Regions from separate parts of the Paenibacillus sp. ALJ109b genome, predicted to be linked through region 1. Evidence: riboswitches for the same ligand, from Rfam matches in the RefSeq annotation. Region 1 holds a riboswitch; each other region holds the start of a gene.
The links. Region 1 has a riboswitch for cyclic di-AMP ahead of G3352_RS28875 (3D domain-containing protein). Riboswitches for the same ligand answer to the same signal wherever they lie in the genome.
Positions count from the first base shown of each region.

Region 1 (3,113 bases):
TCCGTCCGAAGTTCAGGGCATGCTTCACACTATCATAATACACATCAATTTTGTTGCCTTTAATGGCACCACCTGTGTCTTCCGCACGACGGAAGCCAAGGCCCTCGATATACACCCACCAGCCAATTGGAATGACTTTGGGATCAACTGCAATGGTACGTCCCTCGGTGACCCGAGTACCTGATGCTGTTTTTGTGCCGATACCGGGCTCTTCAGAAGAGTATGCCGTCATGGATACATTTTTTAACACTTTAGAATATTTAAAAGAACTTCCTGAGACGGTAATTACTTTGCTGCCCGAGGCAGCGGTTTTCTTCGAGTTCGTGGTTGTTGCTGTTTTTGTCGTGGAAGTCTGCGCTGATACCGTCTGAATCACTGGCTCTTTCACAACAGGTTTGGCTTTGGTACCAACGGCGATCACTTTATCAACGCGATTCGTTGCGACCGATTTACCCACCATTTTTTTGGAAACCAATTCTCCATCCTGGAACACCTTTTCAATATGCTGTACAAGCGTGCCTTCTTTACCGCTCACAATGACACGATTGTCGCCTTTGTACAAGCTAGGGTCAGCCGTTTTGATCACTTTATAAGCAATCGGCTGTTCCACTTCCACCGTACGCTTTGTTACCCGCACTACACGAATTTTCATATCCGCTTCGATAGTGGTTCCAAGCGCCGGATACACTTTGTCTTCACTTGCAATCTGAATACCTGATTTTTTAATCGCATCTTTTACCGATGAATCGGTTGTATACAGAGTCTTGGTGTCTCCGTCTGCCGTAATCTTAACTGGAACGGCCCGCTCAATAACGATGCGGTCTCCATCTGTAATCGCCCCATTCAAGGGCATGGATACCTGATCGTGAGGGCTGACTGTGATTGACTGCTCCTCCAGCATTTCCTGAAGCATTCCTGTACGAGTCTCTACCGCTTGAGCCTTGCCATCAATAACCAGTGAAATTTGTTTCCCGGCCTGACCGTAAACGACTAACAAGATCATGATTGTAAGCGCAATTGAGAAAATCGCGATCAATGCCATTTGACGCATGTTCTCATGCTTCCACCGCAACGCGAAAGACTTACTGGATGATCGTGACTCATGGGTCTCTTCTGGTTGGAATGTGCCCACTTCTCCGTCCTCCTTCATAGCCTCGCCGTCTAAAGTAATGCATGATGTCTTTGACGCGACTATACCAAATTTTCTACAGAACACAGATCGGACCAACATAATCCGGTTCTGCACCATGAATCAATCTTCGCAACATGATGTCATCCTCCTGAATACTTACCGTATGATGACAGTATTTCTTTTATTCAAAAACAAAAAAGCCAAAGAAAGAGTTTAAGAGGAACTCTTTCGTGGCTTCCGAATGATTCTGAATATCGGAAATTCATGCACGAGGTTGCCTCTCTTTTTCCGCTTGCGAGGTTAGCTGTCGGGTTCGGGCGAAAGAGAGCCGCCCTATCTCCGGTCATCCGCTCATGGCGGACGCCCTTGAATTCACCCCGAGACCCAAAGAAGAAATCAAATACGGCTTCGCAGATTCATACGCTGCTTTTGGGTCAGCGCATGTTGCGCATCGGCTGCAAACACCGATGTTTAAGCCCTATTGGTTCCCCCGCTCTCCGTTAACGGAGACTCAGCGAGACTGATTCATGAAAGTAATGTTGTTTCATCGGAAAGTGTCCCTTTGTTCATCCCCCGAACATCTGTCCAATTTTCCGCACAACAATTCACTGAAAAGATGATATCCTGTTTCTATGCATGTTGTAAAGCGTTGTTCAAGTACGTTTTTCTAAATATTTGGTTAAAATATTGTAATATTCTTGATTTATTTGGATCAAAAAGCAAATTAACTCCGCCTAACTCACTTTTTCACCTGTTTTGCTCGATATTTTAACGAATCCCAAATCGTTCCATGGCATTTTTGGTCGTTATTGCTGCAATTTCCTCTACCGAAATGCCTTTAATTTCCGCAGCTGCTTCTGCAACCAGACGTACATGCGCTGTCTCATTTCGTTTTCCACGATAAGGGTGCGGTGTCAAATAAGGGGCGTCCGTTTCGATGAAAAATCGGTCCATAGGAACCTTCTCAAGAACCTCTTTGGGCTGCTTCGCATTTTTGAACGTGATTGGCCCTCCGAAGGAAAGATGAAAGCCCAAATCCAGGCACATCTTCGCTGTTTCCCAGCTGCCAGAGAAGGAATGCATAACACCGCCTACTTCCCCGGCCTTCTCTTCACGCAGAATCTTTACAATATCCTCATGCGCATCCCGGTTGTGAATGACAATTGGCATATTTAACTCACGGGCAAGACCAATCTGTTGTCGTAATACGCGATGTTGAACCTCTTTCGGTGAAGTGTCCCAGTAATAGTCTAGACCAATTTCACCAATGGCTACCACTTTTTCATGCTTGCATAAAGATGCAATCCATTCCAGATCACCCTCCTGCATCGTGATTGCATCCACTGGGTGCCAACCTACCGCAGCATAGATAAAATCATAGGTTTCAGCCAGCTTCATCGTGGACGGAATGGTCTCCCGATTAAAGCCCACGTTAATCATGCGACCAACGCCTGCATCCACGGCACGCTGAATCATTTCCTCGCGGTCCTCGTCGAATTGTGGTGCATCCAGGTGTGTGTGTGTGTCGAACAACATCATGCTGTATTTCTCCCTTCATGTCGAATAAACGACTATCTCTTTTTAATCTATCCTGTACATCTTAACCAGAACATAAATATTACTAAATTGGATCATGTTTTTTTATATTTCATTCCATTAGTTTATTGAACACAACATGTAGAACGAACAAGTTCCTTCATATCTATATGTGTTATTTTTAGCAACTTGGGTTGTATTCTAATTGCTCAGATTACAAAATTATGTCGATCTACATGTACTCTCCATTAAAGCAGATTACTGTATCATGAAAAATAGCTCTTTTCGAAAGCTTTTTTGCATCATGATTCTTGAACAGCATTGCACATCATTTAATGTGAGAAATAGGGGCGAATATGGGACGGTAATTCATGAACAATCGCATCCACCTTATTCTGCGGATAATACAAATGATGTTTTCCGCGATGAAGACCACTGATTGAAC
Region 1 covers NZ_JAAIFP010000037.1:14,339-17,451, reverse strand. Annotated here, with positions in the region: gene G3352_RS28875 (3D domain-containing protein) at 1-1,132, opposite strand, end outside; cyclic di-AMP (ydaO/yuaA leader) riboswitch at 1,406-1,659, opposite strand; gene G3352_RS28870 (TatD family hydrolase) at 1,901-2,671, opposite strand; gene G3352_RS28865 (HD domain-containing protein) at 3,001-3,113, opposite strand, start outside.

Region 2 (3,113 bases), on a different contig from region 1:
CCTAATCCATACCGATTAGATCTTAAATGCTGCTTGCTCTTATTTAGTTGTCTGAATTTTGAGTTACCATTAACAATGGAAGAAGTTCCTCCAGTGATTCAACAGTCCAGTCTGGACGCTCTGCATCCGCAAGCTCCGGCTGGAACCTGCCATAACCCTGCAAAATCCGGATCGTATGCATGCCCAGCTTCTTAGCCGGAATAATATCATTATCAATCCTGTCGCCGATCATGACCGCTTCCTCGGGTTTACATCCCGCCTGTTTCAATGCTACAGCATACAATTCAGGATCAGGCTTGGACACTCCTTCTTCAGCCGAACAGGCCAGCACATCCACATACTTGCGCAAGCCGTAGCTATCAAGCCGATTTTCCGTCCCCGGGCTCTGATTGGCAATGATACCAATCTTATAGTGTTGCGACAACGTCTGTAGAACAGCGTCGGCTGACGCGAAGGGGCGCTCAAGCTCTTTGCGGAACTTTAGCTTCTCCTGTATCTGTTCCCGGTGACCCTCATCGCTGATAAGGGTACGAATAGCCAATTTCATCGGCCATTGCTCGTAATTTCGGTAGGAGGTGGCAAATATATCTCGCACCGTCTGCATCTCCACCTGATAACCAAGCGCACAAGCTTCACGAACAAACTGACCGATAATATCATCTACCGGCTCCCATTCGTCCACGAGCGTATCCCCCACATCAAAGAACAACCATTGTATTCCACGTACATCCGGCACGCCTATTCCTCCTCGTTAGCCACAGGAAATTATCCCTATTTCCCAAACCATAAAAAAGAAGACCCACCATCATGCATGAGTCTCCTCAAGATTCCGTTTATTTATGATTTCAATTATAACAGGCAGCTGAGACTGGATCAATCACAGGAATAGTACTAGCCACTAGCCGTTAAGCAGAAAACCAACTTCCCCATTCAAGGAATATACAATACGGTCTGCTCCCATTCCCCGATAGATCCCTTTGGGGTGGCTTTGTTCCGTAATGACACACAAGGACTTGGATGTCCAGGAGCGGCAGATCTGCAAATATCGACAGGTCAGGTTTAGGCTATTTTCAAAAATAAAAACATTGCCGACACTGCCTTGCGGCAAAAACCATTTCTGAGCTGCAGCCGTGTTCATGCGAATGACATGCTCCACACCGATTCTCCGGAGCCTGCGCTCTTCCCCTGCACTGTTGGTCAGAACGGCAAACGGCATTTTTTTGTACATCAGCAATTTGATAAATTTGCGTCCTGCTTCATTTGGAGCAGTCACTAAGATCATCTCTTTATCCATCATTCGTTCCTCCCTTGGCGTGAAAAGACAACAAAAAAGAAGCGTGGGGGACCAAGGCCTCCCGGACGCTTCTTCAATAATCCATAGCAAAAAGACACTATGAACCAGCGTACGGCTTGTTGCCTCTCCCTTTAACGCTTACGAGGTTAGCTGACGGATTCGGGCGCGAGAGTCGCCCTATTTCCGGCTGTCACCGGAAAATTCACCCCATGGATGCCTACTGTCCTGGACAGTTCATCCTGTTGGTTCCCCCGTTTCCCACCCATGAATGAATGGAAACTCAGCGATTAAAACATCGTTCTTTTATAATCATTAATCAGAGCGATATTATCGTTTGTTTCGTTTTTCATGTAAAATTTAATTTAAATTGGAATTACGATATGAATCATACACCCGTGCCATATTGGTGTAAAGTCTGCGCAGATCACCGAATCGACGGATTTTTGCCATTTCTCATCAATAATAGCGCTTACAACGCATCCATTCTCTACCCATCTCATCAAAGCTCTCTAATTCTCTCTTTAGCGAAAATTAGGTATTAAATCAGTCACAGATCATACACGACAGCTTCAAATTGAGTTAAAAAAGCAATATTAATTTTGCAATATTTAATTGTAATCAATATAATAGAAGAAAGAAGAAAATGAAATGGAGGCGATTTTCATGTCAGTCTACGACTACAAAGTAAACACCCTTCGCGGACAGGAAGTTGAAATGTCCAACTATCGTGACAAAGTACTGCTTATCGTGAATACAGCAAGCCAATGCGGCCTCACACCTCAATTCAAAGGTCTGCAGGAGCTTCAGGATAAGTTTAAAGATTCCCCATTTGAAGTTCTTGGTTTTCCAAGCAACCAGTTTGCACAGGAAAAAGGCTCTTCTGATGATATTGCCGAGTTCTGTCAGATGAACTATGGTGTCAGCTTCCCGATGTTCGAGAAAATCGATGTGAATGGTTCAAGCGCTCACCCTCTATTCCAGCATCTTACCAAAGAAGCACCGGGTGTACTCGGCTCCAAAGCCATCAAATGGAACTTCACCAAATTCCTTGTGGATCAGAACGGACGTGTTCTGAAACGGTATGCTCCCAAAACAACACCTGATAAAATTGAAGCAGACATCAAAGAATTGCTTAAATAACAACTGAAGGCCATCCGACCCCTGAAGACAGAATGAGCATGCATTCAGGGAAACGGGTGACCTTTTTTTCTGGACTCATCTTTACTGTAAAAAAAACACATAAAAAAAGAAGCTCCCCTTACGGGAAGCTTCTTCCTAATCGTTCTTATGATGCGGTCGAGAGGACTCGAACCTCCACGGGTATACACCCACTACCCCCTCAAGATAGCGTGTCTGCCATTCCACCACGACCGCATGTCGTAAATAATCGGCAACAGAATTGATTATACCCGGTTCATGTTTAAAAGTAAAGCATTTTTATAAATATCATTTTAACTGCGCTTTCCCTTCCATAAATCGTATAATCTCGTCATTTTCTCCTACGAAGTGCATATGATTAAATTTGATCTCGTTTGTATACCCGATTAGGCCGATCATTCTACTTTATTTGCATTACCATCCTTCACATCCCCTTAGTATAACGTAACTCATAAAGTTATATAAAATAACATTAGATAGATTTAATATTTAAAAAACCAAGAAACTATTGACAAAAAGCGGATATTTATGTGAATATATATATCATATAATTCGGATTTACGAACATAAAACGAACCAAAAAGGAGTATAGATGTTATTTAACATAACATTTAACGAACGTAGGAGGCGAAAGATCGTGAACCGTGGGAATAAGCTGCTC
Region 2 covers NZ_JAAIFP010000008.1:357,269-360,381, reverse strand. Annotated here, with positions in the region: gene G3352_RS11315 (HAD-IA family hydrolase) at 44-736, opposite strand; gene G3352_RS11310 (HAD family hydrolase) at 899-1,297, opposite strand; cyclic di-AMP (ydaO/yuaA leader) riboswitch at 1,415-1,590, opposite strand; gene G3352_RS11305 (glutathione peroxidase) at 1,958-2,434, shown strand; partial or broken gene G3352_RS31695 (hypothetical protein) at 2,410-2,478, opposite strand; tRNA gene G3352_RS11300 (tRNA-Leu) at 2,586-2,668, opposite strand; gene G3352_RS11295 (urease accessory protein UreF) at 3,090-3,113, shown strand, end outside.
Region 2: linked by a shared signal. The riboswitch ahead of G3352_RS11310 (HAD family hydrolase) and the one ahead of G3352_RS28875 (3D domain-containing protein) in region 1 are both predicted to bind cyclic di-AMP.

Region 3 (3,113 bases), on a different contig from region 1:
TGAAATACTCGACCACTCCGTTAAGCCCTTACTGCTATCGTAGGCTTCAACATCCCAGTCGATCCTCCAGCCGTTTGCATACTTTTTCCAGAAGTCCACGTAATTGTGATCAAGCGCCCAGGAAAGCTCAAACCAGATGTTATTCCTGTCCAGGGCTTTGGACCATGCCTCCACATCACCGCGTGCATCCCGGCTCAGGTTATTAATTCCCGATCCTGGCGTCACACTATCGAATTTGACAAAGTTGATACCCCACTCGCCAAGAAGATCCGCGATGGAGTCAATGTACTTCTGTGAGCAAGGGTTCGAAAAATCAATTTTGTACGTGTACGAATCCCAAGCATCCATAACAACGAGCGGTTTTACTGCAATATCTTGCATACGACATGCCCCGCCCGTCCCATAAACCTCAAGGTTTTTATCATAGGCTGTGATTGATAATCCAGGAATCAGATAGATTCCGATCTTCTGTCCGTTATTATGGACATAATCGATGACCTCCTGAAATCCATTTGGATAAAGAACAGTACTCGGAATAGGACGGCCGTATTCATCTTCGTCACCGTTCCAGCCAGCATCAATATTAATGTATTCATATCCATGGGCTTGCAGCTTCTCACGCATCGCATCCGATTGCTTCTTAATACTCTCAGCAGATGTCCAGTTACCCGCCCCGTCATATACCTGCATGCTGTAACTGCTCCAACCCATATACGGCTTTTGGGCCAGGCTCTTATCTGCTGCTTGTGCCACATTACCTGTCGTTCCCATAATTCCGAACTGCACTGCCGCAATCATGAACACCATGAAACACATTGCCATCCTTTTTCCGATTCGTTTCAAATTATCCCTACCCCCTCTGAATTTGGTCAATCAAATTCCTGTTGATAGCGCTTCCATACGAGAAGAGAATAGTGTATGGTGGATTTCCAGGATAGGTACAATTCGGTATTTTACGTACAATTAGCCTGAAATATAGGGGCAAACCGTCGCAGAACAAACATATTTCCATTAATGGATAAATAAACAAATAAAAACTTCATCTTTGCTCAAATTAAGGGAATGGGTTGAAGACAACCAGGATGAGCAATCACTCTAATTCGTAAACAAAGAAAAAAGGTTCCTAGAGTGGCAGTAATGCCATTCTAGGAACCTTTCTTCGTATTACATATGATGCGGTCGAGAGGACTCGAACCTCCACGGGGGTTAGCCCACACGGACCTGAACCGTGCGCGTCTGCCAATTCCGCCACGACCGCGTATATTGTATCTCCGAGAAATTATATCGCGGCGACAAGAAATAATATATCATGTGCAGGTAATTAGTGTCAACAAAAAAATAATTCCCCTTCTAATGTGTAAAGCTATATTCCTCCATCATTTCATGCAAAACCAATACTATCAACATGCACTGTAATACATACCCACCTCTTCTTTCAAGTTTTAGGAAGCTGGAATCCTGCATTTGAAACAGTAGTTACTTTTTTGTCATCTGTTAGAACCCAACATTCGAGTTATTTCTACATAAATAGCGATAATTCCGTTAACATTGAGATGATAAGAAGTGTTCAAGAACGGTTTGACATTTTCGCATTTATGCAATATAGTTTCAAAAGGTTACAAAAACTTAATTATTCATTTGCCGAGTTTCATGTTTGAAAACGGGGGAACCATTTTGGGTGAATTATTCTTATACATAGGAAATATAGGGAACCTTCTACCGAACCCTTAGCTAACTCCGTAGGCATCGAAGGGAGAACAAAAATTTTGAAAAAGCTTATCATCTCCATTTTTGGAGCAGCAGTACTATTTACATCCGGTGCAGCAAGCACAGAGGCAAGCAGTATTAACACCGTCGTTAACAACATGACTGGCATACCTTATAAATGGGGCGGCACAACAATGGCCGGATTTGATTGCTCTGGATTTATGAGATATATTTTCAACAAATATAGCATTGAATTACCACGTACTTCCCAGCAACAAGCTAAGGCCGGAACTCCTGTATCCAAAGCTAATCTGCGTACGGGTGACCTGGTATTCTTTAATACGATGGGTAATGGTATTTCACATACAGGTGTATATATCGGGGGCGGACAGTTCGCTCATGCTTCAAGCAGCAAGGGCGTTAGCATCACACAATTATCTAATCCTTACTTCAATGATCGTTACGTAACAGCACGCCGGGTAACAGGACAGTTTATGTATAACAAAATGCTGGGCAAAATATAAGTTAAACAAGAAAAGGCTTCGGTTATAACCGGAGCCTTTTCTTCGTCTATCTTTGTCTACATTGATATTGATTCTAGAGATACGCAAGGTCATAATCAGTCTTAACCAAAGCTTTTAATGTAAAGCCTTCTGTACTCTCATTGCACCCTGAGACAACGCATGGCCTCCGCCAACAGCTCCAGCCACAGCAACCGTCTCCATAATCTCCTGATCGGTCGCTCCTTTGGCACGCGCTTCTTCCACGTGGTAAAACGTACATACCTCATTGTTTGCAAACAGTCCAATGCCCAGCGCAATCAGCTGTTTGGTCTTGGCATCAATCGCCCCTGCCTGAAAGCACTCTCCAGTGAACTCATGATAAGACTTCACCACAGCTGGCAGCACGTCGCTTAATTCACCAATCTGATCTTTATAGGCATGGACCTTATCATTCATCAATGTCATGGTTACCGCACATCCTCTCGGCTGATATGTTACAAGCTCTCACTGTACCTATCTTTTCTCCCGAGAGGTGTAATTATGCCAAAACATCCATGGTAAATGAACCTAAAAACGCCTGTCCTATTCTTCGAGCGGGCTCTTACGTGGTTCGCTGAACAACTGATACTGATAATTCCGATCAAGCTTAACCACACGACGATTCTGACGGCGAATGAGCACCTGCTCCCCGTCCCAAGCCACTACAATGCCTGTCACATCATTAGACTGAATCTCGTCCCGTACTACCCTTACTTTCTCACCCGATAAACGCAGTGCATCCAATTCTGCATCACTGATCATATTCATGGCGCCTACTTTCCCAAAAAAAATTATTTACAAAAAGAGACCTAAATGAAAAGTCATTTAGGTCTCACGTGACTGTATTGGACTGTCATGTCATTC
Region 3 covers NZ_JAAIFP010000025.1:181,202-184,314, forward strand. Annotated here, with positions in the region: gene G3352_RS22945 (X2-like carbohydrate binding domain-containing protein) at 1-843, opposite strand, end outside; tRNA gene G3352_RS22950 (tRNA-Leu) at 1,175-1,258, opposite strand; cyclic di-AMP (ydaO/yuaA leader) riboswitch at 1,630-1,761, shown strand; gene G3352_RS22955 (C40 family peptidase) at 1,767-2,231, shown strand; gene G3352_RS22960 (carboxymuconolactone decarboxylase family protein) at 2,346-2,675, opposite strand; gene G3352_RS22965 (hypothetical protein) at 2,793-3,011, opposite strand.
Region 3: linked by a shared signal. The riboswitch ahead of G3352_RS22955 (C40 family peptidase) and the one ahead of G3352_RS28875 (3D domain-containing protein) in region 1 are both predicted to bind cyclic di-AMP.

Region 4 (3,113 bases), on a different contig from region 1:
GCCTGTCCTGCATCCATTGTAACTTGCGGCATCGTCGGTTTCGCTTCTTCTGCAACTTCCTCTTTCCCTGGAAGCGTAAACATTAGTACAATAGCTAAAGCGCACGCTGCAAAAAATACCCCGCTCATGATCCATTTGTGCATCCCTTATGTCCCCTCCAGAATGAAAGATCATCTAACTTGAAACTATCCATATCATTATAACGGAACCTGTAGTGACATCATAGCATTTTGTGGTAATTTTTTGAACTAATCACATAACCGGGGACTTTCTAGGGTGATTTTAAGCTCTTTTTATCCGCGTGGACCTTCATAGACCATACAGTAAAAGGGCTTCAAACCGCTTGGTGTCTGTCGTTCGTATGTATCCTGCGTAACAAATCCGGCTTTGAGATAGACACGAATGGCCCGGCCATTCCAGGTCAGAACTTCCAGATCAATTTCGTTTGCAGGGTTCCGGCGAATCGCTTCCTGCACAATGGCCGAGACAAAAGCCGTTCCTTGACCATGACCACACAGATCGGGGTGCATGCCAAGCCCAATGCGGGTGACACCTTCAAGTGGGAAGTATTGAGCGAAGCCGCAAATTTGATGATCCTCTCCCAGCACCACCGCATATTGTTCTTTTCGTAGCTGGGGATCGCCGAATTCCACTTCAAGTGCTTTCATCTGCTCCCAGGGCAGCCAGCTATAAATATTATAAGGCGGGTCATACTGCCAATTGCAGATGAGCTCCGCATGTTCTTCTTGCATGGGCACAACGTGAAACGTCACAGGGGCTTCATCCATACAACTGCACGCTCCTCTCATTGTGAACAAGCTATAATGATTCTGATTTGTCCATATACATATGTCATTCCATATCTAAGCTTGTTTCCACTCTACAAAAGAGGCGTTCATTTGGCAAGTCCTCGTTTTTGAAAAAAAAGTGAAACAAAAGTTCCGGTAATTTCGTTTATATTATAGTGGGATGGGTAAAAACATTATAAGAGCACGGACAAAGCAACGAAAAATAGCTTTTAAAAAAAGTTAAAGTTAGGTTTGATAGCTGTCCCGAATACGTTAAAGGAAACGAAGCACAAAAAAACCGCCGGATACATTCCTGCGGAGAATGTACCAGACGGTTCTATTATGCTTCGTTACAGTAGTTTTATTGTTACAGCATGACGTTGCTCAGCTTGTCCCTAGTCGATGGCCAATGTCTCATATGCGTCCGTGCTCATAATGCGTTTAGCGCCAACATAGCGGTTAGCCCAGTAGCTTTCGCTTAATGCGCTAATTGTAACTCCTTTGGAAGAAGAAGAGTGTGCAAACTTTCCATCCCCTACAAAGATCCCTACGTGTGAGACCCCTTTGCCCGTTGTATTGAAGAATACCAGATCACCTGGTCTCATTTCCATACGGGATACTGAATCACCCATGTCGAATTGCGAACTCGATTGGCGAGCCAGATCAATACCCAGCTTGTCGAATACATAGCTTGTGAACCCAGAGCAGTCAAAGCCGCTAAGCGTTGTTCCTCCGCTTTTGTATGTAGTTCCCATTGCTGAATCAATGACTTGGTCCATTTTTGAATCTGCGAATGCGCTGCCTGCTCCAAGCGATAATGCGAATGTGATGCTGAGTACAGCTGCGGTTAATTTCTTCTTAAACAAGAGATATACCCCTTCCAATGCCTGCGAGGTTAGCTTAAGGATTCGGTTGAAGGTCCCCTATGATCCCTCTGTTGCAAGATCAATTCACCCATAACTGGTTCCCCCGCTTCCCAGGTGCTAGGAATTTGGCTATGCTAGTTATGCACCTGCGAAATCAAGAAATGACGATTAAATTTTAAGTAGTTACAAATATGAAGGTAAAGATTACAAAGTTGTTACTAAAAACTCACTGCGATTATTGTAACAGAGGTGTATCACTTTGGCAACGTTTAACAGAAAAATTAGCAAAAAAAACCTCGACCTTTGACGGGGAAAGGTCGAGGTTTGCTTGTTTAAAGGTGTTTGATGAAAACAACTTTACATATAGATGGTAACCATTTTTAACTGTGCATGTTAATCCTTGACCGAGTTGGACTGCCATAACCGGAAATGGGCGCATATCTTCCATAAGCTCAGCAAGCACCGGGCAAGTGGATACGTCTGTTGTAGTATAAGACCAGTTAAGCCCGTTAGTAACCATGAAGCTGAAGTGAAGGCGCCAAAGACCAGGAGATGTAGGCCACCCAGCAGTACGGCAATGCCAATTAGAGTGATGACCTGGCGTAGTGCAATCCATAGAGCTTGAAACGTACCACGTGCTCCGCCTTCCCCATCAGGAGCCGAGATACCAAACTGCATGTACAGCAGGACATGATGGATAACCCACCCGTATACAATCCAACCAGCAACATAGGGAATACCAGGCAGGAGCAGATGGAGGGAATGAAAACCTTCCATAAGGATGGAATAAAGTTTTGGTGCGATCCAATAAGCCGGTAGCAGCAGCAATAGGGTGCGAATAGTGTGGAGCAGAAGCATTGGTTTCCACAAATTTTTGATGCCGCGAATGAATGGAATGCGCTCTTCCGAATGATTATAATGCTGGAGCGAGTAGAGCAGCCCTGCCTGAATGAGAGGGCTAATTAGCATCCGTAGCAGCAGCATAGCCCCTAAAATCCATAAATAGCGATGGACCTCTGGATTCATTGTCAGGCCGAGTTGGCTCTCCATTTTGAATAAAATTGTACTGAGTTCCCCTGCATCAGGGTCGGGATAACGCAGGAGTAGCGGAACCACAGCTGATTGAACCATTCGATAAAGAAAGTATCCCCATACTAATTGATAGAGAAATAAGAGTGCTGCAATGAACATATGCTGACGGACGAGAAACCAGCCTTCACGTATTTTCGCTTTCACTGTATCCACCTCACCATGACAGACTTCCGAATATGGCTTCTATAAGTTTGGTTGCACTCATGCTCCAGCGGGATTTGGTTGGCTCATCCAGTCCGGCTTTCAGAAAATTGTTCATATGATGGTTCTCCAGCACAATCGTGTACAGCGGATCAGTCATGGCCCAGGAAACAGGGGAAGTATAGGTCAGTTTGTAGGTAATGCGCTCCTCGCTGCCATCCCATTC
Region 4 covers NZ_JAAIFP010000018.1:28,688-31,800, reverse strand. Annotated here, with positions in the region: gene G3352_RS18910 (c-type cytochrome) at 1-143, opposite strand, end outside; gene G3352_RS18905 (GNAT family N-acetyltransferase) at 294-788, opposite strand; gene G3352_RS18900 (C40 family peptidase) at 1,184-1,654, opposite strand; cyclic di-AMP (ydaO/yuaA leader) riboswitch at 1,658-1,795, opposite strand; gene G3352_RS18895 (hypothetical protein) at 2,048-2,890, opposite strand; gene G3352_RS18890 (M1 family metallopeptidase) at 2,901-3,113, opposite strand, start outside.
Region 4: linked by a shared signal. The riboswitch ahead of G3352_RS18900 (C40 family peptidase) and the one ahead of G3352_RS28875 (3D domain-containing protein) in region 1 are both predicted to bind cyclic di-AMP.